3 regions of the Paenibacillus sp. FSL M7-0420 genome follow, and region 3 is predicted to be linked to each of the others. Evidence: predicted binding sites of a transcription regulator. Region 3 holds the regulator's gene; each other region holds the start of a gene.
The links. The regulator Rex, encoded in region 3, represses fermentation and respiration genes when NADH is low (regulators of the CRP and FNR family bind a similar motif). The targets are predictions, from matches to a motif close to TTGTGAAATATTTCACAA.
Positions count from the first base shown of each region.

Region 1: a site for Rex is predicted at 3,354-3,371, ahead of MKX51_RS32610 (phosphoketolase family protein). Genes of this name have one in related genera too.
Region 2: a site for Rex is predicted at 5,290-5,307, ahead of MKX51_RS29130 (formate/nitrite transporter family protein). Genes of this name have one in related genera too.

Region 1 covers NZ_JBBOCJ010000001.1:7,532,401-7,540,207, reverse strand. The annotation lists gene MKX51_RS32615 (TIGR03915 family putative DNA repair protein) at 1-789, shown strand, start outside; gene MKX51_RS32610 (phosphoketolase family protein) at 856-3,240, opposite strand; gene MKX51_RS32605 (GntR family transcriptional regulator) at 3,517-4,239, opposite strand; gene MKX51_RS32600 (response regulator) at 4,333-5,475, opposite strand; gene MKX51_RS32595 (S-layer homology domain-containing protein) at 5,586-7,807, opposite strand, start outside.
Region 2 covers NZ_JBBOCJ010000001.1:6,778,348-6,786,154, forward strand. The annotation lists gene MKX51_RS29100 (glutamine--tRNA ligase/YqeY domain fusion protein) at 1-321, opposite strand, end outside; gene MKX51_RS29105 (DUF2164 domain-containing protein) at 502-747, shown strand; gene MKX51_RS29110 (GNAT family N-acetyltransferase) at 790-1,338, shown strand; gene MKX51_RS29115 (MOSC domain-containing protein) at 1,441-2,103, opposite strand; gene MKX51_RS29120 (GNAT family N-acetyltransferase) at 2,093-2,617, opposite strand; gene MKX51_RS29125 (MFS transporter) at 2,678-3,889, opposite strand; gene MKX51_RS29130 (formate/nitrite transporter family protein) at 4,362-5,189, opposite strand; gene MKX51_RS29135 (YncE family protein) at 5,611-6,774, shown strand; gene MKX51_RS29140 (FAD-dependent oxidoreductase) at 6,906-7,807, opposite strand, start outside.
Region 3 covers NZ_JBBOCJ010000001.1:4,439,657-4,447,463, forward strand. The annotation lists gene MKX51_RS19000 (cell wall elongation regulator TseB-like domain-containing protein) at 211-732, opposite strand; gene MKX51_RS19005 (amidohydrolase) at 762-2,063, opposite strand; gene MKX51_RS19010 (redox-sensing transcriptional repressor Rex) at 2,053-2,703, opposite strand; gene dinG (ATP-dependent DNA helicase DinG) at 2,860-5,721, opposite strand; gene MKX51_RS19020 (tetratricopeptide repeat protein) at 5,837-6,475, opposite strand; gene panD (aspartate 1-decarboxylase) at 6,590-6,973, opposite strand; gene panC (pantoate--beta-alanine ligase) at 6,966-7,807, opposite strand, start outside.

The DNA.
Region 1 (7,807 bases), 3.1 Mb from region 3:
GCAATTCATGCTGAAGGCGGAGAAATAGGCCTGCTGCTGGAAGCGAAATGGATTGAGACCGACAAGGAGAAGGCCGCGCGGGTACTGAAGTCCCTGCCGCTGCGGATCAGCCGCGAAGCCGAGGAGCTGGTGCGTCTGGGCTTCTGGAGCTGCGCCCCCGATAAGGAAATGCTGCTGCTGAACTTCCTGTATCTCGGCTTCCAGCATGGCCGCAAGGTGATGAATATGCTGGCTGATGATACTGTTAACAGTCTGATGAAGGCCGTTCAGCAGCTCCGGCATGAAGCGCATCTGTATACAGGCTTCGTCCGCTTCTCTGTATACGGCCCGGTCATGGCCGCAGTCATTGAACCGCAGGGCTATGTGCTGCCTGTAATCCGGGAACACTTCTGCGACCGGTTCCAGGGGGAGAGCTTCATGATCTACGACCAGACGCACGGGGCGGCGCTGATTCATGAGCCCGGACGGGAGGCCATCGTTCCCTTAAGCGGGTGGACTCCACCCGAGCCCGATGAGACCGAGGAAGCGTACCGCCGCTTATGGACCGGCTTCTATCACGCCATCGGCATCAAGGAGCGCCGCAATGACCGGCTGCGTTCCTCTAAGATGCCGAAGCGCTATTGGAAGCACATGTTGGAGATGAATGGGAGTAATGGTGTCCCTGTACTCACCGCGGCGCAGCGGAAGAAGGTATTGCAGCCGGAGACCTCATCGATCCCGGACAACCCGGAGACCATAATCCAGCTCCAATCATCGGACACAAAAAGCGCCCCGCAGCCATCAACATGACTAACCGGGGCGCTCCTTAATTGAAGCCTACTATATTATTAATGAAATAACACTATCGTCCTAACCTTAGTTCAAAGCCTTCCATACCCAGTTCTCAACCTCTGGGAGGTCGATGCCCTCTTCACGGATGTACGCGTGGTGCTTCTGCACCATAGCATCCATCTCGTCAGCGATAGCCTGGTATTTGCTTGCTTCCGGCAGACTCAGCACCGCTTCCTTCGTGAGGTCGAAGCGGTCCATCTGGTTGAGTACACGCATATCGAACGGTGTCGTGATGTCGCCATTCTCGCGGTAGCCGTGCACATGCAGGTTATGGTTGTGGCGGTCGAAGAACAGGTCTTTGATCAGGCCTTCATAGCCGTGGAAGGCGAAGATGACCGGTTTGTCTTTTGTGAAAAATTGATCAAACTCCTCGTCAGACAAGCCGCGCGGATCAAGCTTCTGACTTCTCAGCTTCAGCAGGTCGACCACGTTGATGTAGCGGATCTTCAGCTCAGGCAGCTTCTCATGCAGGATCGAGATCGCAGCCAAGGCTTCCATAGTTGGTTCTGTACCGGAAGAAGCAATTACGAGATCCGGCTCGCCGCCTTTGTCGGTGCTGGCCCAGTCAATGATTTTGAGTCCTTTAGTTACCAGCTCCTGAGCTTCATCGGCCGAGAACCACTGTGGACGCGGATGCTTGGAGGATACGATCAGGTTGATCTTCTGACGGTCATTCAGGATCGTGTCGAATACAGCCAGCAGGCTGTTCGCATCGGACGGCAGATACTCACGGATGAATTCAGGCTTCTTGTCAGCCAGATGGCCGAGCAGACCCGGATCTTGGTGGGTATAACCGTTATGGTCTTGCTGGAACACGGTCGATGTAGCGATGACGTTCAGGGATGGAATATCTTCTCTCCAGGTCTGATCTGTCGCCTTGCGCAGCCACTTGAAGTGCTGGGTGATCATCGAATCGACCACGCGCAGGAACGCTTCATAGCTGGCGAAGAATCCGTGGCGGCCGGTCAGTACGTACCCTTCCAGAATCCCCTCTGCCTGATGCTCTGATAACTGGGAGTCAATGACACGGCCATACGGAGCGAGGAATTCATCCTGCGGTTCCTGAATAGCGTCCATCCATTGGCGCTTGGTCACTTCGAATACAGGTCCCAGACGGTTGGACATGGTCTCATCCGGTCCAAAGATCCGGAAGTTGCGGTTCTCTTCGTTGAGCGTAACAACCTCTTTCAGGTATTTCCCCAGCACGGCCATATCCTGCGCAATCACTTGACCCGGAACAGAATTATCTAAGGTGTAGTTGCGGAAATTCGGCTTGTGCAGGTCTTTGATCAGTTTACCGGCATTCGTTACCGGGTTCATCCCCATACGTCTGTCGCCGGTTGGCAGAATTTCCGCCAGATCCGCGTTCAGACGGCCGTTAGCATCGAACAATTCTTCAGGTCTGTAGCTGTTCAGCCATTCCAGCAGCGCCGGAGCATGCTTCATGTTTTTCTGATCCACAGGAATCGGTACCTGGTGTGCACGGAAAGAGCCTTCGTTCGGCACGCCATCCCACGATTTCGGACCGGTCCAGCCTTTAGGGGAGCGGAAGACCAGCATCGGCCATACCGGACGGGCAGTATCGTTATTTTCACGGGCATTCTTCTGAATGGCGGCAATTCTCTCTACGATCGTATCCAGCACCTTCGCCATTTCCGGGTGCATCAGATCAGGGTTCTCACCTTCCACGAAGAATGCTTCCCAGCCGTTTCCGGCAAAATAGGCGGTTAATTCTTCTCTGCTCATCCGGGAGAGGATGGTCGGGTTACTGATCTTGAAGCCGTTCAAGTGCAGAATCGGTAATACCGCACCGTCTGTAATCGGGTTGATGAACCGGTTGGACAGCCAGGAAGCGGCCAGCGGACCGGTCTCTGCTTCGCCGTCACCTACCACTACTGCGGAGATCAGCTCAGGGTTATCCAGAATTGAGCCCACGCTGTGCGACAGGGAGTAACCCAGCTCGCCGCCTTCATGAATCGATCCGGGTGTTTCAGGAGCCGCATGGGAGGCAACACCGCCAGGGAAGGAGAACTGCTTGAACAGCTTTTTCAGACCAGGGATGTCTTGGGTGATCTGCGGATAGATTTCGGTGTAGCTTCCGTCCAGATAAGAGTTCGACACCATCACCTGGCCGCCATGGCCCGGGCCTTCAATATAGAACATGTTGAGATCATATTTAGTGATTACACGGTTCAGGTGCGCATAGATAAAGTTCTGCCCAGGGATGGTCCCCCAGTGTCCGATCGGCTTCACTTTGACATCTGCATCCTTCAGCGGTTCTCTTAACAACGGGTTATCCTTCAAATAAAGCTGGCCTACGGAAATGTAGTTCGTTGCACGCCAGTAAGCATCAAGCTTTGCCAGATACGTTTTCGAGGAATAATCCACCTGTTCGATTGTTAATCCCATGTCTTCCACTCCCTAATCTTTTTCTTTGTAAATTGAATGTATCACTTCTACAGTTACATCATACATCGGCATTTCAGAAATTCAATCTTTTTAGAAATTAATACGGTCCAATATTGTGAAATTTTGAACATAGTATGAAATCCTCTGCAAACTACGCACAAAAAGATGTTTATTTTTATAATTATGGATTAATTTGTTATATAAAAAACACCAAAAAAAGACCGGGACTCCTCCCGGCCTGCTATACCTAAATTATGCTATTTACACCGTCCATCCTCAATGCACAGATACGAACGTGTTAAACTTCAGATACTCATAATGGAAGCGCATATGCGAGAATTCGAACGGCGTGCCGTTATCCAGGAAGAAGATCCCCTCCATAATTCCTACGGGTTCATTCTCCTTCAGATGGAGCAGCTCCTGGTCATTCGGCATTGAAGGCTCGGCAAAAATAGACAAAAAGGATTTGGTCACCGCCAGATTGCGCGATTCCTCCAGATAATGAAAAATCGACCCCTCGATAATCGTCTGGTCGAGATTTTGCACAATTTTAATCGGAATATATCCCGTCTCAATCATGAACGGCGCACCTTCGAACAGGCGCAGACGCACGATTTTATACACGAAATCATGAGGCATCAGGAACAAATCCCGCTGAAGCTCCTCCGTGGGCCGGATGACCTCGAAGCTCAGCACCTTGATCTCCGGCTTCTTGCCGTGCATCTGGAAGTTATCCGACACCCCCAGATTAGAGCCCTCGTAATTGAAGATCGAATCGTTCTTGATGTATAACGGATTGATGAAGGTGCCGGAGCCGCGTTTCTTGAAAATAATGCCCGAGCTCTCCATCTTCATCAGCGCACGCTTAATGGTACTGCGGCTAACCTGATACGCCTCGCTGAGACTGCGCTCATCCGGCAGCTTCATATCGGCGTACTGCCCGGCAAAGATCTTCGTTTTGAGGTCAGCAATAATCTGCTTGTAGACAAATTGGGTCATGGGGGGCTCCTTCGTCGGGTCTTTGCAGAACAAGTTCATTCAAGATTAAATATATCATAATTTAGATAGGGCAAAAAGGATGAATCCACGGATTCACCCTTTCTGACGCTTGTTGTCCCAATCCCTATACCATTTGACAATCTCCCGGCTCGGTTTCTCCGCAACCTCTGCTTCCATGACCGTTTCCAGCAATACATACTGTCTTTGCACCAGAAAATGAAAGCCCATTCTATCCGATATTTGCATGTACAATAATTGCGCTTGCTCCTCTAACGGATAGCGGGTGCAGACCTGTTCAATATGCTTGAAGGCCTGTTCATATTCTGCATTCCCCATATACCAGCGGACCAGATTCAGCTTCAGCCGAATCCACTGCAGCTGGAATCTCTGCCGTTCAAGCTCCGCCCACACATAATCGTACCCCTCCAGATATTCGCTCTTGAACAGCTTCAGGATTCGTTCGTATTCGGGCAGGGTGTCATTCGAGAGCTCTAACCCCGCTTGGATAAAGCGGTCAAACTCATCAACGTCCAGGCAGATGCCATTCAGCTTAAGCAGATAGCCGTCCGCCGTATTTTGCAGGAGAATCCGTTCTCTGCTGAAGGGCTCCAGCATCTTGCGGATATGATACACAGCTGTATATAACTGCGGATAGGCCCTATTCGGATCAAAATCAGCCCACAGCAATTCAATCAGGGTGGCTTTACTGACCACTTTGCCGCGATGATGCAGCAGGTAAAAGAAGATTTCCTGCGCCTTCGCCGTTCTCCATTGCAGCGACGGAAGCTCCTGGCTCCCTTCGTAGATCCGGAAGGCATCGAGCATCAGCATTCTCCAGCTTGTCTGCGCTGACGCTGCCCGGGCTACCAGGCCAGGCTTCTGCTGAGCATTCAATCTCCGAACTGTAAGCTTCAGACGGTCCGTATGAATCGGCTTAAGCAAATAATCCAGGGCATTCAGCTCAAAAGCCTTGATCGCATACTTATCATATGCCGTTACGAATACAACCTGCAGATCGGGTCTCTGTTCAAGCAGCCTTTCCGCCAGCTCAATCCCGCTCAGCTCCGGTAAATGAATATCGAGAAACACAATATCGGTCTCGGTCTCCTCTACCTTTTGCTGCCCTTGCAGCGGATCGGTATATTTGCCGATAATCTCGAAACACCCAAGCGCATGCAATTGGCGTTCCAAAGCCTTTAGTGCCAATTCTTCATCGTCAATCAGGATTGCTTTCATTCGGATCTCCTTCGCAACTGGAAATCGGTACGGTTTTATAACCATTATACTTCAAATTTAATGATTTAGGGGCTGGAGGAGAAATGATCTCTCCTCCAACCCCTATCCATTTATTCTGTAACCCGTTGTTCCTTCTGTTCACTGTCGATCCGGTACTGATGGTCGATGATAGCCTCCTGGATATCCAGGTAGGCCCAATGATTCTTGGAGACATCCGGGAATTTCACCGCATCTGCTCCATGGAGCGGGCCGCGGTCAAACATCTGATTAACAATGACTACTGCTTCCGCACGGGTCAGATAAGCATTCGGCTTGAAGCTGCCGTCCGGGTAGCCCTTGAGCAGGCCTGCCGACACGTTGGCTTCAATTACAGCCTGGGCCCAATGTCCAGTTGTATCGCTGAAGCTCGATTTTCCGTCTGCCGGTACCGCAAGCTTCAGGTAGTTGGCAGCAGCAGCGGCCATCTCTGCTCTCGTAATCGGCGCATCCCCCCGGAATTTCCCGGCCGGATCACCCTTCATCACGCCCTGTGCATTTACGAAGGCAATGGCTGCTGCCGCATAATGGCGGACAGCTACATCCGGGAAGGGAGGAGTGCCTACAGCCGCACTAGCATCATAGCCCAGATTCCGGGCAATCATAAGTGCCATCTGCGAGCGCGTTACCCGATCGTCCGGCTTGAATTGACCATCCGGGAAGCCAACGATATAGGATACATGCGTAGCAGGCGACTGATTATTGAAGTTGATAATCGTAAAGGTACTGAATTTGCTTACCGAGAATTCCAGTCCAAGCAGTCCCTCTTTATAGGTAACCGCTTTGCCTTTGACAACCTCTTTCGTGCCGTCAGTGTGTTCAATGAAAATACCGAGCTGTGCGAGGAAGGCATTACGCGCCGCTTCGTTCGCAGGCAGCTTCACATCTTTGAGCGGCAGAATCAGAGTTACCGCCCGGCTAGACAGGTTCGTCTCGATGGTCATCGGTCTTGCGACCACTTCGATTTTGTTGTCCTTCGCCACTTCACGGACCACAGCCTCAAGTGTGGCTCTCTTCTCAATCTCATTGCGCTCTGCTGCATTCCTTACCGGTACTAGCCGGAAATAGAAATCCTGCCCGATTCCTTCCAGAGAAGCGTTCGGGATACGGATGATCGCATTCTCTGTGTAAATTTCAAGCACAATGCCATTCTCTTTCAGCAATTTGGCAGTCTCTGCCGGAATCTGGACATTCACTTCGCTGACATTGTCTGCCGGATCCGGAATGACCACACGGGCGATGCTTTGTCCCGTCTCTTTTGCTTTCTTCACTGCCTCTTCGGCCTTATCCTTGGTGAAGCGGACCAGATCCGTTATCGTTCCGTTGCTGTGAGTCGTCCGCTGGACCGGCACTTTCGTGATGCCAGCCGCATTGGCTCCGCCGATAGCCACATCTACCTGAATCACTTCGGTCTTGGATGTTTCAGGAGCTGCTGGAGCCGGAGCGGAACCTCCGCCTCCGCCTGAAGATACAGGCTCTTGTCTGGTAATGATCATTGTATACGTATTCGTTCCGCCTGCGGAATCCTTGACGGTAACCAGAACTTCATTCTTGCCTACTTTTAGAGGGAGCGCTTTGCTCCATTGACCGTTCGTAACCTCTACCGGAGCTTCACCGGCAATGCTGAGTGTTACCACCGCACCCGGATCAAGTGTAACCGGCTTGAATGACATTTCATATACACTGTTCGCTACGGATACATCATAGCTTGCAGTTTCAGGCTTGAATTCTGGCTGCAGTGTGCCGCTCGAAGGATCAAGCGATACGAGCTTCCCGCTTGCGCGGATAACCTGAATCTGGTATTGCCCCAGCTTAACGCCTGGACGCTTCGCATCCACAATGTCCACCTGGATGATGTTCAGCCCTTCCTGAAGCGGCAGCTTGCTCCAATCTCCGTCAGGGACCTCTACACCGTTCAAGCTAACCTTGCGCAGCGTATCGTTGTCTCCTGCCGGAGCAAGATTCAGCGCAATAGTCCCCGTCTCATTAGGCACGGTCGCCTGATAGCCGCTTGGTACATCCGGCTGGAAGGCTGGACTCAGCGATACCGGCTTATCCCCTGCCGTTAATCCCAGACCGTTCTCCGGCAGCTTGCCGCCGTCTGCGATATATTTGCTATCCCCGCCTAGGTCAATGCCCGGCTGCAATCCTGTAAGCAGGTTATTCTTGTTGCCGTTCTCCGTTACATTGCCAAGCTCCGGATCGTAGCTGAGCATGCCGCCGTTATGATCTGCGGGAATTGAAACGATAAGCTCATTGCCGTTAATCTCAAAAGGTGCCTGAAGCGGCACGCCGC
Region 2 (7,807 bases), 2.3 Mb from region 3:
CGCATACATCTCCCCGAAATAATCCGAGGCGAACCGCAGCTCCTCCCATTCATACCCGAGCCATTTCACATCCTCCTGGATGGAATTGACGTACTCGGTATCTTCCTTGAGCGGATTCGTATCATCGAATCTCAGATGGGTCTTGCCGCCGAACTCATCCGCCAGCGTGAAGTTAATCCAGATCGCCTTGGCATGTCCGATATGTAAATAACCGTTCGGCTCCGGCGGAAAGCGGGTGACGACTTCCTTAACCTTACCCGAGCGGAGATCTTCGGTAATGACGTTCTTAATGAAATTGGAGGGTGTACCCTGGTTCTCCACATTGATCAACCTTTCATTCTGTAATATAACTACTTCCTTGTATGAACATGTTTCCTACTAATATACCCGTTAAGCCGGGAATGTTCAATAAAAGTTGAGCAGCCCCCGCATCCTTTGACTTCTCTCCCGGCGATGGAGTAGCATGATAAATATAGGAATATTAAGACAAGGGGGATGCTTATGCAACCGGTAAAACTGCCTAAAGAGCAGCGCGATATGATTACGGACAATATCCGTGCCTACTTCGAGGCGGAGCGCGGGGAAACGATCGGCCACCTGGCCGCAGACAATCTGCTGGAGTTCTTCCTGAAGGAGCTGGGACCGGCGATCTATAACGGGGCGCTTAGCGACTGCCGCACACTTACCCTCCAGCGCATGCAGGCTCTGGAGGAAGACATCTACGCCTTGGAGTGGAGGAAGCGTTAGTTCAGCGTGGGTTATATCTCATAACGTATAGGGGGCAGCCGCATGTTTAATTATGTCATAGATGAAGAGCTGAAGCTGAAGCTGCTCATGCCGGAGCATGCCCGTCAGATGTTCGCTCTGGTGGAACGCTCCCGCCACCGGCTCAGGCAGTGGCTGCCTTGGGTGGACGGCGTAACCGAACAGGCCCATCTCACCACGTTCATTAAGAACTCCGTGAAGCAAGGCATTGATAACGGCGGGTTCACCGCCGGGCTGTGGGTCCGGGAGGAATTGGCCGGAATTATCGGCTATCACGAGATTGACTGGCATAACCGCTCGGTCGGCATCGGCTACTGGCTGGGCGAAGGCTATGAGGGACAAGGCTATATGACCAGCGCCTGCCGGGTCTTTGTCGATTACGCCCTGCTGGAGCTGGAGCTCAACCGCATCGAGATTCGCTGCGCTACAGGCAACCTGGCCAGCAGAGCGATCCCCGAACGGCTGGGATTTATCTTCGAAGGGGTCATCCGCCAGGCGGAGAAGCTGCCTGGCGGTTATGTGAACCATGCAGTGTACGGCCTGCTGCGCAGCGAATGGAAGCTGCTGGGCTGAAACTAACTATTTTAGCTGGACTTGTTCCAATTATTTGCGGTTATTTGCTTGAAGGGCTGGGCGGAGTGGCATGTGCACGCGAGGTGGAGAGGGACGAGCGTCCTAGCCCTCCGCCGCATCCAGCCATCTCTGGAACCGCTCCCGGAGGCCGGCCGCAAGGCTCTCCAGTCCGGCCAGCTCCGCAAGGCCCGTATGGTCCTTGCGCCCATGCTCCATCGAGTACAGAACCTGCCTCACCGGGATACGGCCTGCTCCGCCCGCAAGCTTGGTAATCCGGTCCCCGGCCGCAAGGCTGCCTTCACGCAGCACGCGAAGGTAGAAGCCGCTGTAACCGGTGGACAGCACCTGGGCCGGCATATCCGCAGGTCCATGCTTCTGCGTGAGCTTGAAGCACGGGAAGCGCGGCTGGCTCACCTCCAGCAGTGCTGTACCGATCTCAAACACATCCCCGATGCACACCTCAGTCTCCAGCAGTCCGCGCGCCGTGATATTCTCGCCGAAGGCGGAAACCTCCAGCTTACGGCCAAGCCGCTCCTCCCAGTGGGCATAATGCTCCACCGGATAGACGCAGACTGCCTTGTCAGGGCCTCCATGATTGACCAGATCCGCTTGCCCGTCTCCGGTGAACCCACCCACCCGAAGCGCAAGCGGACCGGCTACCGGCAGCTTGTAGATTCCGGTATCCAGCGGCTTACCGCGGTACTCTACCGTCTTCGGCTTGCCTACATTAAGCGAGACGACTTGCATCTTCACTTCACTCTCCATCCCCTTCTCCTCCCGTCAGCCTACAGCTCATGAATACTTCATCCACATAACGTCCGCTTAAGTAGAATTCCTCCCGCAGCCGTCCCTCTTCCTCGAATCCGCATTTGCGGTAGAACTGAAGCGCCGGTGTATTGCAGGAGAGCACACGCAGCCGCAGCTTGCGGATGCCATGCTTCGCAGCATGGCGCTTGATCTCCGCGATCAATCGGCTGCCTACACCCAGCCGCTGAAAGCGCGGGTGCACAGCGATATTCACCTCGCATACATGGCGGTTGCTCTCCATCCCGCTGGGACAGCCGAAGCCGACATAACCGCATAGCTCCCCGTCCTGCAAGGCCACAAGCTGGGAGCCGGGCGGCGCATGCAGCAGATAGTCCTCCCGCGAGCGCCACATCAGCGGACCCGGGGTCGTATTCTCCGTCCAGATCATATTATCGAGCACGATCAGCTCACGGGCATCCTTGATTTCAGAGGGCCGGATAAGCAGTGCAGCATCTCTGTTAATTGGTTGCATTATTATACACCCCTTGCCTTACTAAGCAGTTAGTAAAAATATTAGTTGCAGCATGAACGATTATGCAGTCCTGCGCTCAAGCTGTACAGCGGAACGGTTCATGTAGGCGTGTAGCGCGAAGAATCCTACGGACAGCACAGCCATTCCACAAGCGAGCCAGCCGGTTGGCGCAAGACCGCCCCTGTCGAACTGAACACCCATCAGATAAGGCCCGATGACACGGCCGATTGCGCCAATTCCGCCACTCAGTCCGAGATAGAACGGCGCGCTGCGCTGGGCATGCTCCGAGATGAAGGAAGGCATCGCCGGAGAGATCAGCATCTCCCCAAGGGTAGCCAGCACCATACCCAGCAGCATCCCCGGATAGCTTGGCATAAACAGAATTACAGCATACCCGCCCAGGTAAAAGACGGCGCTTGCTGTCATCTGCGCGGTTGACGTCTGCGCGAACCCGCGCTTGATCAGGCTGACCAGCGGCTGCGCCGCGAAGATCAGCACGCCGTTCAGCGTCCAGAGGAAGCCGTATAGCTGCTTCGACCAGCCTTCCGAGATAATGAACGGCGAGACTCCGCTGTTCCAGATCGAATTGCCGATCAGCAGGAACATCGAGCCCACCGCCATGAACAGATAGATCCGTATATGGCCGAGGAGTCTCCAGCCCGATAATTCATGCTGCGGTTGCTTTTTCGATACTGTGCTATGAGCCGGTGCCGTCCCTACCTTACGCAGATAGACGAAGAAGAATCCGGCAAATACGGCCGAGGTCACCCCGTTGAGCACAAAGCTAAGCATATAATTGCCCAGGAAGCCGCTCAGCGCGGTTCCGAGGGCTACCCCTATATTATTGGCAACATAGATGATATTGAACAGCTCTGCGCGCTGCTCCGCGAACCGGAAACCGATAAAGGCCTGGATCGCCGGGAGGGAGAGGGAGTTGAACAATCCCATCAGACCCATGACGATTATGAATACGCTCCAGCTTCCGCTCGCCCACGGGAGGGCAAACAGCGTCAAGGCATTCATCGCTAATGCGCCGACAATCAGGCGGTTCACTCCTACCTTATGATACAACGAACCGCCCAGCAGCTGACCGGCAATCCCGCCGAGTGACTGCACCAGCAGCACAATTCCCGCGTCCTTCATACTGCGTCCCAGTTCATCGAATACATACATCGTAACCAGCGGCCACATCAGCGCACTGCCGGTAGCATTAATAAGACTGGCAATCAAGAATACTTTAATTTCCTTCGGATAGGCCTGCATGAATCTCATATCTTGTCTGTCATCCCCTGTAACATAGCTGTCATTAATCCATCCAGTATCATCCTAAAACAGGGGGCGGGGCAAGCATACGCGTTAATGCTGTATCGCGGGAAACCAGGGAATTATCCTATTGAAAATCAATCCTGTCTTCACCGCCGCCAGCGATATTAATATTCTATAACCCGCTCTTTCACACGTAAAGAAAAATACCTCGCCCGCACTGATTCGTTCCCCGGAAGCCGGGGTAATGATCCATATGAAACACTCCCTATTTTATTCACCGTGAGATCCGATTTCGTTCCCCCGAATCGGATTGCACGGTGAATTTTGTTTTGTCCGGAGGATGATCCTGCTGTACCCGATACAAAAACACTCCCTGTCTCTGCGAATCCCTTGAAGCAGGGTGCCGAGAAGCAGGAAGTGCTAGGCCGAGCTATGTTACAGTCCGGCGATGTGATTCACCGGGTCAGGTCCGTATTCATTAAGCGTGTTTCTTCAATCCAGCAGCAGGTACGCCTGCGGCTGGGCTCACAGCACCCGGCTCCTTGCGCAGATAAGCCATCCAGTATGCCGCAGCCACGAAGATTGCGCCGCCCGTCAGATTGCCCAGCCAGACCGGAACGAAGTTGGCCACATACTGGCCCCAGGTGAAATGTCCTTCGAAGATCGCAGCAGGGATAAGGAACATGTTAGCTACAACGTGCTGGAAGCCGATGGCTACAAACGCCATGGTCGGGAACCAGATACCGAGGATTTTGCCGCTGAAATTGTCTGCCCCGTACGACAGCCATACCGCCAGCGCTACGAGCCAGTTACAGCCGATCCCGGAGATAAAAGCCTGCAGGAACGTAGCATCGATCTTATGCTCCGCCATACTTACCAGCTTCTCCAGATACACGCCATCTGATGTAAGACCAACGATGTGACCGAAGAAATAAGCGACGAATAAGGCACCCGCCAGGTTGCTGAGTGTGATCAGCACGAGGTTCTTAATGACTTCCCAGAACGAAATCTTCTTCGCAATGAACGCCAGCGGCACCGCCATCATATTCCCTGTCAGCAGTTCCCCTCCGGCAAGCAGCACCAGGATCAGTCCGACCGGGAATACGGCTGCTCCGATAAAGTTGGCAATGGACCCCCACTCGGCAGGCGCACCTGCAATGACACGAATATCCAGCAAAAATCCGAGCGCGATAAACGCTCCTCCCAAGAAACCAAGAATGAGTACAGTGCTGAGCGGATTATGTGCCTTCTTCACTCCGTTCTCTACCGTGACTTCAGCGATTCCCTGCGGTTTGTTATAAGCCATGATTCCTATCCCCTTCTAATTACTTAAAATTTGTTCCTTTATGCCATTGTAACGTGATCCCAATCACATTTACGTGATAAAAGTCACTATCATAAAAACCACGTGAAAGTTTTCACTGACATGTCAAATTTACCATAAAAGCTGGTGCTGCGGTACAAAGAGAAAACGGATGTCTCCCCTAAAGAGGCAGTTCTTTCCTATGGGCTTTCCTCGTGGGATTCTATTATTCTTCGTTATTTCCGCCCTTTTTGACAATCTGGCAGGACATTATGCTAGTCGGGCTGGAGAATTCATACATACCCTACAGCAGACTTCCAAATGCGGCATCCGTATTCCATCTGGTGCGCCTGCCCATCTGGCCAGCCGGTCCTCCGGGTCCGGGAAGTCCATCCGGTTCAACACCAGGAAAGGGGATTAATCCATGAATTTAAACAAGGCAGAAGCAAGCAACAGGAAATTACCCTCACGCGATCCTTATGTCTACGTGACTTATGAAATTGACTATCAACATGGCTATGTCGCTGTTATTGATCCTGCAGAAGATCGGATCATCAAGCGGATTCAGGTAGGTGCTAACCCTGGCGCTATGGCTATGGACCCCGACGAGAAGAAGCTATTCGTAGCGAATACCCGCATCGGTTCACTCTCCATTATTGATACGAGATCCCATAGCATTCTCAATACGGTTCCCGTGGGCAATATGAGCTCCAATCCTGCCCGTCCCGTTGCAGTCTTGGTTGCTTCGAATGGCAAGAAAGCCTATGTGGCGAATTATGGAGATAAGAACGTTACGATTATTGATTCTCCTACGAATACGGTTTTGAAAAATGTGGATGTCGGTCCAGGCCGGCCTTTCGCCTTGGCGAGCAATGAGAATAGCTCCTATATGTATGTAGCCTGTAAGGTTGCCGATGGAAGAGATTATGTCGCCGCCATATCCATTGAGGATGACAGCGTTCATCCATACGGGTCCCAATTTCAGCTCACCTTTGACACGGCACACAATCCACTGGTCGTCCACCCGGAGGGGTATTCGCTAATCGCTCTTGGAAAGACCGGTATGCTCTGTTTTTATGACGGTGATGTACAAGGCGAGCCTACGACCTCAAGTTTGCTGGATAACACGGTATCCGGCGTCTACCTGGACAACAAATTATTGTTTTGCACCACGGAAAACGATAGAGGCTATCTGAAACTATTTAATGACCTGTACGCTGATTGGATGGGAACCATATATGGCAATGCCCTTCCAGATGTCACCAGTTATAAAGGCCAGGATAAAATCCGGCTTTCGCGTAGGCAAGTGTATATTGGGGTCACAATTCAACCAACTTCTTTACCGACGGGAGGTCTGCAAATCTTCAACACTACACGCGCCCAGACCCGGTTCGTTCCGCTTACTTCTGTCGGCGATCTGGCATTCTTCTCCGACACTAAGGCTTATGTGGGAGAATCAAGAGCGATTCGCCCGATTGATCTGACAACCGCAAACGCAACGGCCCTGCCTGCTATTGAGATTGGACCCACAGACAGCAATCCTATCGCCGTCAAGAATATAATCTCCGGGTATCGCAATCAATCGTAATCGACACGTATCGTTAAAGTTGAGCTGCCTCAACAAGTCGAAGTTGACTTGAGAGGCAGCTCTCCTTGTCTATTGCCGCATCAAAAAAAGAGCCCTGAATGGGCTCCGGCAGAACATTTTATATTTTACAATTATGCGTGTACTGGCTCTTTGACTGCAGCAAGTTTCGGCAGAGCCTGGAGGCCTGCGGTGTTCAGGAAGTTCCAAGGCTTGTTGTAATGCGGCTGGAAGAAGAAGTCGATGAAGCCAAGCTGGTCTACAGTCATCTTATTCTGGATGCAGACCGATACGGTATTGATCGACTGCGTCAGATCCATCTTGGACATAATCTGCGCGCCCAGAATGCGGCGGGTGGCACGGTCAAAGACCACTTTTACCTGAACCTGCTCAAAGGTTGGCATGAACTCCGGACGGTAGTTGTCGATCAGCATGACACTTTCCGCATCCATCCCTTCAGCCTTGGCAGCCTCTTCAGTCAGTCCGGTTCCGGCAATATTGTCCTCGTAGATCTTGATACCCGACGTTCCTTGCGTACCCATGTAAGGGATCGTGTTCGAGACCAGATTGCGGGCAACCAGCGTTCCCATACGCACTGCGTTGGTGGCCAGCGGGATATACGCGTGTTTACCCGTCGGATTGTAATGAATCGCACAGCTGTCACCGGCAGCATAGACATCCGGCAGGCTGGTCTGCATATAATCGTTAACCATAATCGCGCCGTTCGGCAGCATATCCACTTGACCCTTCAGCAACTCGGTATTCGGACGGAAGCCGATGCAGAGAATCACCAGATCGGTCTCATGTTCACCCTTGCTCGTAATCACCTTGGTCACTCTTCCGTTCTCACCAGTGAAGGAGGCGACCTTCTCGCCCAGCGCCAGCTTAATGCCGTGATCCTCAAGCGACTGCTGGATCGGTGCGGTGAACTCTTCATCGAGATATTTGCTCAGGATGCGGTCTTCCCCATCAATCAGCGTAACTTCCTTGCCATTCATCTGAAAAGCCTCCACCAGCTCGACCCCGATATATCCGG
Region 3 (7,807 bases):
TCAATTGATATATCTCAGAAGTGAAGGGGTACTGATTTCCTTCATCCCTCACCGTCAAAATAATAAAATAACCCCACAAAGTGGGGCTTTAGCGTAGGTGTTGACTCAGGTACTTTGCGGGGACCTCAAAACATATAAATTTATCTGTTAAAAAAACGGAAGAACAGATAAACTGTTCCCCCGCATGTATTCTTCCGCTGAGCGCTTAGCTTAGCGATTCGGCAGACTGTACCCCTCACCGATGGCGCTGCCATCCTTGAAGCGGTAGAAGCTGTAATAGAATCGCCCGTCTTTTTTGTAAAATAGCTGCCAGGCATATTCCCCGTTGTATACACCGGGCAGCAGCCGTTCGATCGTAATGTCCGGCAGCTGAGCGGCTATGATTCCGCGCATTTTCTCTTCTGAGGTGCCATTGCTCAGTTCCTCTGCATACAGGTCGTTGTCGCCTCCGGCAGGCTTGCCCTCCAAGGTGAAACGGACCCACACCATCAGATCGGTCCCTGCTTCATTTTTACCGGTCAGCACCCAGTAGATCTCATTCTCATTCCAGACAGATTTCTGGGCCTTGGTAACCTCTGTTAGTCCGGCACGCGCCCGGGCCAGCTCCTTGGCCTCACTCCGCTCGTTCCACTGGTCCTTCATAATGTAGGCATAGAACTGGCTTAGTCCGAACAGAAGGAGCAGCACCACGGTAATCCCCAGCCAGATCCATCTTCTCCTCTTCTTCTTCACCACGCTGCTTCCTTTCCCGTTCCCCTGAATTACCGTTTAAGCAGGCTCTCGAACGTCTCCTGTGCTTTGCGGCGGATGGCTTCCTCATCAAGTGTCAGGCATTGTCCATGCTTCACAACCTGCTGGCCGTTCACCCATACATGCTCCACATCCTTGGCACTTGCCGAATATACGGCATGGGAGAGCAGATCGGTATGCGGCAGCAGATGCGGCTGGTCAATATCAAGTGCGATGAAGTCGGCCTTCATTCCTGCGGCAAGCCGGCCTACCCCGCTTAGGAAAATAGACTGCGCCCCATACTCCGTAGCCATCAGAAGCGCCTCAGGAGCCGGTACCGCTGTGGGATCACCACTTACGCCCTTGTGAATCAGAGCCGCCAGCCTCATCTCTTCGAACATATCCAGATTGTTGTTGCTTGCCGCGCCGTCTGTACCCAGGGAGACCTTAATCCCGGCTCTCAGCAGTTCAGGAACACGCGCAACCCCGCTGGCCAGCTTCAGGTTACTGCCGGGGTTATGCGACACGCCAACGTTATGGCGGGCCAGAATCCCGATCTCTTCATCGTTCAGATGAACCCCGTGGGCAATGAGCGAAGGACGGGTGAACATCCCGAGCTTCTCCAGATGTGCGACCGGACGCAGGCCGTAGTCGGCCACATTCTGCTCCACTTCATGGCGCGTCTCGGACATATGGGTGTGCATTGGCAAGTCCAGATCATGGGCAGCCTGCACAAACTTCATGAAAAACTCTGGAGGACAGGTGTACGGTGCGTGCGGTGAGAGCATGGTCGTAATTCTGCCGTCAGCCTTGCCGTGCCAGTTACGGGCAAAAGCAATCGCCTCAGCGAGCTTGGATTGCTGTACCTCTTCCGGGCACAGCCCAATTACGCCGCGCATCAACACAGCACGAATACCGGACTGCTCGGTCACTTCCGCTACCCTGTCCATATGATCATACATATCGAGGAAGGTGGTTGTCCCGCCCTTCAGCATCTCCAGCACGGACAACGAGGTTCCCCAATATACATCATCACCAGTGAATTTCTCTTCCATCGGCCACATCTTCTCCTGCAGCCAAGACTGAAGCACCATATCGTCGCCGTATCCGCGCAGCAGTGACATTGCAGTATGACCATGGGTATTGACCAGACCAGGCATGAACAGCAGACGGCTGCCGTCTACGACCTGTGCGCCATCCTCCACTGCCGGCTCAGCTTCACCTATGTAAGTAATCAAATCATTCTCCAGGGTCATGTACCCGCTCAGAACCGGCTTGTCACTGCCCGGAACCAGGAAGTGCCCATTCTTGATTATCGTGATCTTACTGCTCATCTTCAGCCTCATCCTTTCCATCATGCAGATAATAGGCCAAGCTCTGCAGATCGGTGGTGAAATCTGCGGCATGAATCCGGATATTGGCAGGCGTCTTGAGAATAACCGGTGCAAAGTTCAGAATCGCCTCGATACCGGAATCGACAAGAATATCAGCTACGTTCTGGGCTTCGCTGTCGGGCACGGTAATAATCCCGATCCGGATGCCCTGCGAGCGGATTGTACTGCTTAGCTCCTCCATCGGCTGCACAACCAGCGAGTTGATCTGCTGGCCTACCTTCGGCGGATAGGCATCGAAGATGGCAGTAATCTTCATCGTATCCTTTAAGTAAGCGTTGTAGTTAGACAAGGCATGACCGAGATTACCGGCTCCAACCAGTGCAACATTAATTTGCTGGTCAAGCTTCAGGATATGGCGGATCTTCTCAATCAGATAAGATACATCATAGCCGATGCCTTTTCTGCCAAAATCACCGAAATAAGCCAAATCCTTACGGATCTGGGCGGGATTCAGATCAAGCTTCTGGCCCAGCTCCTGGGAAGAGACTGTGGAGATTTCACGTTTTTGGAGATCGTTCAGGAAACGCAGGTACACTGGGAGCCTGCGCACGACGGCCTCCGATATTTTATCCGATTTCATGTATTCTCCTCCTTCAAGTTGATGTAACATCACAAATTCGCTTCATGTAATGCCGATTATAGCAACCGTGCCCCGCCGCCTGCCGGAGTGGCAGGGCAGGCGGGAACGGATCTTCAGGTTAATCATGACTTATTAATAATAGCAATAGCAGATGAATTAGGAAACCCCGCCGTCATCCAGCCATTCGGCAATTCTCGGGACCATCTGCTCGGTGAGCATATGCTCCATCTTGGGACCGGGGAGCGAGTACAGGAAGTACTTTCCGTAATGCGATTCGATGACTCTGGTATCGTACACAATTACGATGCCCCGGTCCTGCGCCGTGCGGACCAGCCGCCCGAAGCCCTGCTTGAAGCGGATGACGGCCTGCGGCACGGACAGCTTCATGAACGGATTCTTCTTCTGTGCCTGAAGCAGCTCCGACTTCGCTTCTGCCAGCGGGTGATTCGGCGGCTGGAACGGCAGTCTGACAATCGCCAGGCAGGTCAATGCTTCTCCCGGGATATCCACCCCTTCCCAGAAGCTGCTGGTACCCAGCAAGACCGAAGCCGGGCTATCCTGGAAGCGGCGGATCAGCTTGCTCCGGCTGCCGCCTTCCACGCCTTGTCCCAGCACCGCGATATCCTGTGAGGCAAGTGCCTCCTTCAGCGGTTCATACACCTGGCGCAGCATCTTGTAGGAGGTGAACAGCACCAGCATCCGCCCCCGTGTTGTTACAGCTGTCTCGGCAAGGGAGTGCACGAGGGTGTCCACAAAGCGGGCATCCCCTATACTTCCCTTGACGCTCGGGAAGTCCCGGGGAATGACCAGGAGCGCCTGCTCACGATACTTGAATGGCGATGGAAGCAGTGCAGTCATCAGACGCCGCTGCTCGGCAGCCTCGCCAAGACCCAGGTTATCGATCATGAACTGGAAGGATTTATCCACGGATAAGGTGGCCGAGGTCAGGATAATGCTCTTCTTCTTATCGAAGAACAGCTCCCTAAGCTGGGTGCTGACATCTACGGGAACAGCATACATTTGCAGCGACTTACCCTTATAATTACCGCTTCCCTCCAGCCAATACACGATATTCTCATCGTTCAGGCTCATGAAGAAGCGGATCTGCTCTCTAATGGATGCCAGATCCTTGAATAACCCGCCGATATCGGTCACAAGGCTGTCTGAGGAGGATTGGCTGTCCGTGTCACGCATCTCACTGAGCATTTTGTCGCCCTTGCGGATGATATCGCTCAGACTGAGGTTCAGTGTATTCTCAAGGGCAGCCAGCTCCTCCCAATCCTTCGGCTTCTTGCCCGGCTGCAGGCGTGCCACCAGCTGGCCTGCTTCACCGGCCCCGGCATCGCTGCGCTCGGGCAGCAGGCTGAAGAGCCGGTCGCTGAGCGCATCCCAGGACTCCTTCACCGTCAGCAGATCTGGATAGATCCGGTCGATCACGCCGCTCCATTCTGAAGCCTGCTCACTGCCCGAAGACTGCAGACTCTGGCGGAGGGCAGGCAGCTGCCCGCTCCGGCTATCCTTATAGAGACGGGTGAGGGTATGGGCGAATGTGAAATATTTCATCTGCATGCCAAGATGCTTGCCGGCAATATCCTCCAGATGATGGGCTTCATCAATAACAAGATGGTCGTACGCCGGAAGAAGCTGATGCCCGGCTTTGACATCTGCGAACAGCTTGGAGTGATTGGTGACCACCACATCGGAGATCCCGGCTTCATGCTTGGCCCGGTGGTAATAGCATTTGCGGAACCAGGGACAGGCGCGTCCCAGGCAGGAGTCGGTATCACTGGCTACAGTCTCCCAGAAATCGCCGCCCCGCCCGCTTAAGTTCAGCTCCTCATCATCGCCGGTCGTCGTCTGGGTCAGCCAGACGAGCATTTGCGCAGCGGTGAGCGCTTCTTCCCTTGGACTCGTAAAGTCCTTTTTGTTCATTCTATGTTCGAACTTGCGCAGACACAAATAGTGCCCTCTTCCCTTAAAGATGGAGGCCTTGAACGGGAACGGCACAACGCTGGTTAAGAGCGGGATATCCCGCTCCCGCAGCTGATCCTGAAGGTTAATGGTATGCGTGCTGACCATCACCTTCTGATCACTTTTCACACTATGGTAGATGGCCGGAAGCAGATAACCCAGCGATTTGCCGGTGCCTGTTCCCGCTTCAATCAGCAGATGCTTGTCCTGCTCAAGCGCTGTAATGACCTCATGGATCATCAGCTCCTGGGCTTCTCGGCTCTCATACTGGGGAAGAACAGCCTTCAGCCGCTTGGTTACCTCATCCATATATTCTTCAAAGGTAATATTATCCAGCGGATTGACGCTTCCTTCCTCCCGTGGCGTAGCCAGCTCTGCCCAGTCCCCCACAGCCAGTGCAAGCTGGCGGTAGAAGCTCAGCTCACCTTCCGGCTGAAAGGTCTCCATCTCCCGCTCCCGCAGCAGACCGTCGAAATACCAGGCCAAATCACTGTCTTCGTCCGCGAACAGCTCATTCAGCCGCTGAATCGTCAAGAGCGGCAGACTCTGCAGCTCTTCCAGACATTTGAGCAGCACAATAGCCGTGGCAAGCGCATCACTGTCCGCCTGATGGGGACGGTCATGCGTAATGCCGAAGTGGCTGCTTACCGCGCCAAGCTGATAGGTGCTCAGCGAGGGAAAGCATATTTTGAGAAAATCGATCGTATCCAGAATCCGCCCCTGAAACGGCAGATAGCCGCAGCGGTCCAGCGCATTCTGCAAAAAATGAAAATCAAACGCGACATTGTGTCCGACGAGGACGACATCATCCAGCAGCGGCACCAGCTCCATCATCATCTCATCGAGCTCCGGCGCATCCTGTACATCGCTGTCTGTAATTCCGGTCAGGCCCGTAATAAAAGGAGGAATTGGCGCTCCGGGCTTGACATAGGAACCATACACCCGGGAGATCGTCCCGTCTTCTTCTATAATGGCAAGGCCAACCTGGATGATCTCTCCCACAGATTGGGTTCCCGTAGTTTCAAAATCAAGCACGGCAAATTTCATTATAAGTTCTATTCCCTTTCACTTGAGACTCTTTATCAGCATAACAGAAGTTACGAAAAAAGGCGATGCACACCCCGGGAAACGGGGCGCATCGCCTAAAGAAACCGAGGATAAATTATAAAAGCGAAACCAGCTGATGGCCAAACTCCAGCTTCCCGCCCCGTCTGCGGCATACCTCCAGATTCACATTCGGCTCCGGCAGATCCGGGTCATGCAGCAGCGACAGGCTGAACAGCTCACTGGCCTCATTGAAGCGTTCCTGGGAAGCCCGGATACAGCCCAGCGCATTATAGATCATCGCCTTCAGCTTCTCCTCACGGATCAGGCCCAGCATGTGATTCAGATGTCCCCAGGCGGTATCGCCTTCTCCCTCCTGCAGATAAGCCATGGCCAGATACAGGCGGGCAGCGAGGCTGTCCGGATACTGTGCCGTAACCTCCCTGAACTGTTCAATGCATTTGCGGTACATCAGCAGCTTGTAATAGCCCTGGCCTCTGACAAAAGCATCCATCCCAAGCTCGGGCGCTTCCTCTTCCGGCAGCTCGTCTGGCGGAGCCTGAAAATCCGCCTGTTCCCGGAACTCGCTCAGCTTCTCGGCGAAGACCAGCCATTCGTCCATTACATTATCACTGATTCGGTGGAGCATATTATACTTGGATAAAAGATCGCTTCGGCGGGCACCCTCCGCAGTAGGATAGTCGGCTTTGATCTCCTGGAGCATCTTGTTCATCTCAGCAAATAAATGTTGAAACACCGGACATCCCACCCTTACTGATAATGAAGTCAGCTTAAGCTTGCCTTACTTCATTATCAGCAAGTACAGGGGTCTTCATCCCTGCCATTGATTACATGGCTCAAAGCTCAGAATTCAGGCAATCGTCGCGTGAATCTCATGATCCGCCAGCTTCACCGGCTTGTTGCCCGCATCAACGAACACTACAGTCGGCTTGTGCGCCGCCAGCTCCTCGGAGGACATGACAGCGTAGGATATAATAATCACTGTATCGCCAGGCTGTACCAGACGCGCCGCTGCCCCGTTCAGACAAATGACGCCGCTGCCGCGCGGACCCGGAATGACATAAGTCTCCAGACGGGAACCGTTATTATTATCCACGATCTGCACCTTCTCGTTCTCCAGCAGATCTGCAGCTTCCATCAGATCTTCATCAATGGTAATGCTGCCCACATAATTGAGATTGGCTTCAGTGACCGTTGCCCGGTGGATTTTGGATTTCATCATATGTCTAAACAAGAGCGTGTGCCTCCTTAGGAATAAATACATTATTATCGATCAGACGGGTTCTGCCGAACTTCACGGCCAGAGCCATTATAACCTCTCCGCCCGCATCCGTCAGCCTGCTGCCGCCTTCCAGCTCTTCCAGATCAGGGAAGGTTAGAATCTCCGCATAATCAATGACCGCAAGCGGCGATTCAGCAATGACCGAGACCAGCAGGGCCCGTGCTTCATCTACGGTACGAATGCTGCCTTCTTCCATAGCCTGGCGCACCTCGCGCAGAGAACGGGACAACACCAGCGCCTGTCTGCGCTCCTCGCTGCTCAGATAGACATTGCGGGAGCTAAGCGCCAGCCCGTCTTCCTCGCGCACAATAGGACAGGCGATAATGTCCACATTCATGTTAAGGTCAGACACCATCCGGCGGAGAACCGCTACCTGCTGGGCATCCTTCAGTCCGAAGAAGGCGTAATCCGGCTGCACGATATGAAACAGCTTGCTGACCACAGTAGTTACTCCGTCAAAATGTCCCGGACGCGAAGCGCCGCAGAGCTGCGACGTAAGCGAGGAGACCGATACGCCTGTACGGATCGGCTGCGGATACATCTCTTCTACACTGGGGATGAACACCAGGTCCGCACCTTCACGTTCAGCCAGCGCCAGATCACGCTGCTCATCCCGCGGATAAGAAGCAAAGTCCTCATTCGGGCCAAATTGCAGCGGATTGACAAAAATACTCATCACCACCGTGCCGCTCTTCTCCCCTGCCTTACGCAGCAGACTGGCATGTCCTTCGTGCAGATAACCCATGGTGGGTACAAAACCAACGGGGCCATGGCCCCCTTGACGCA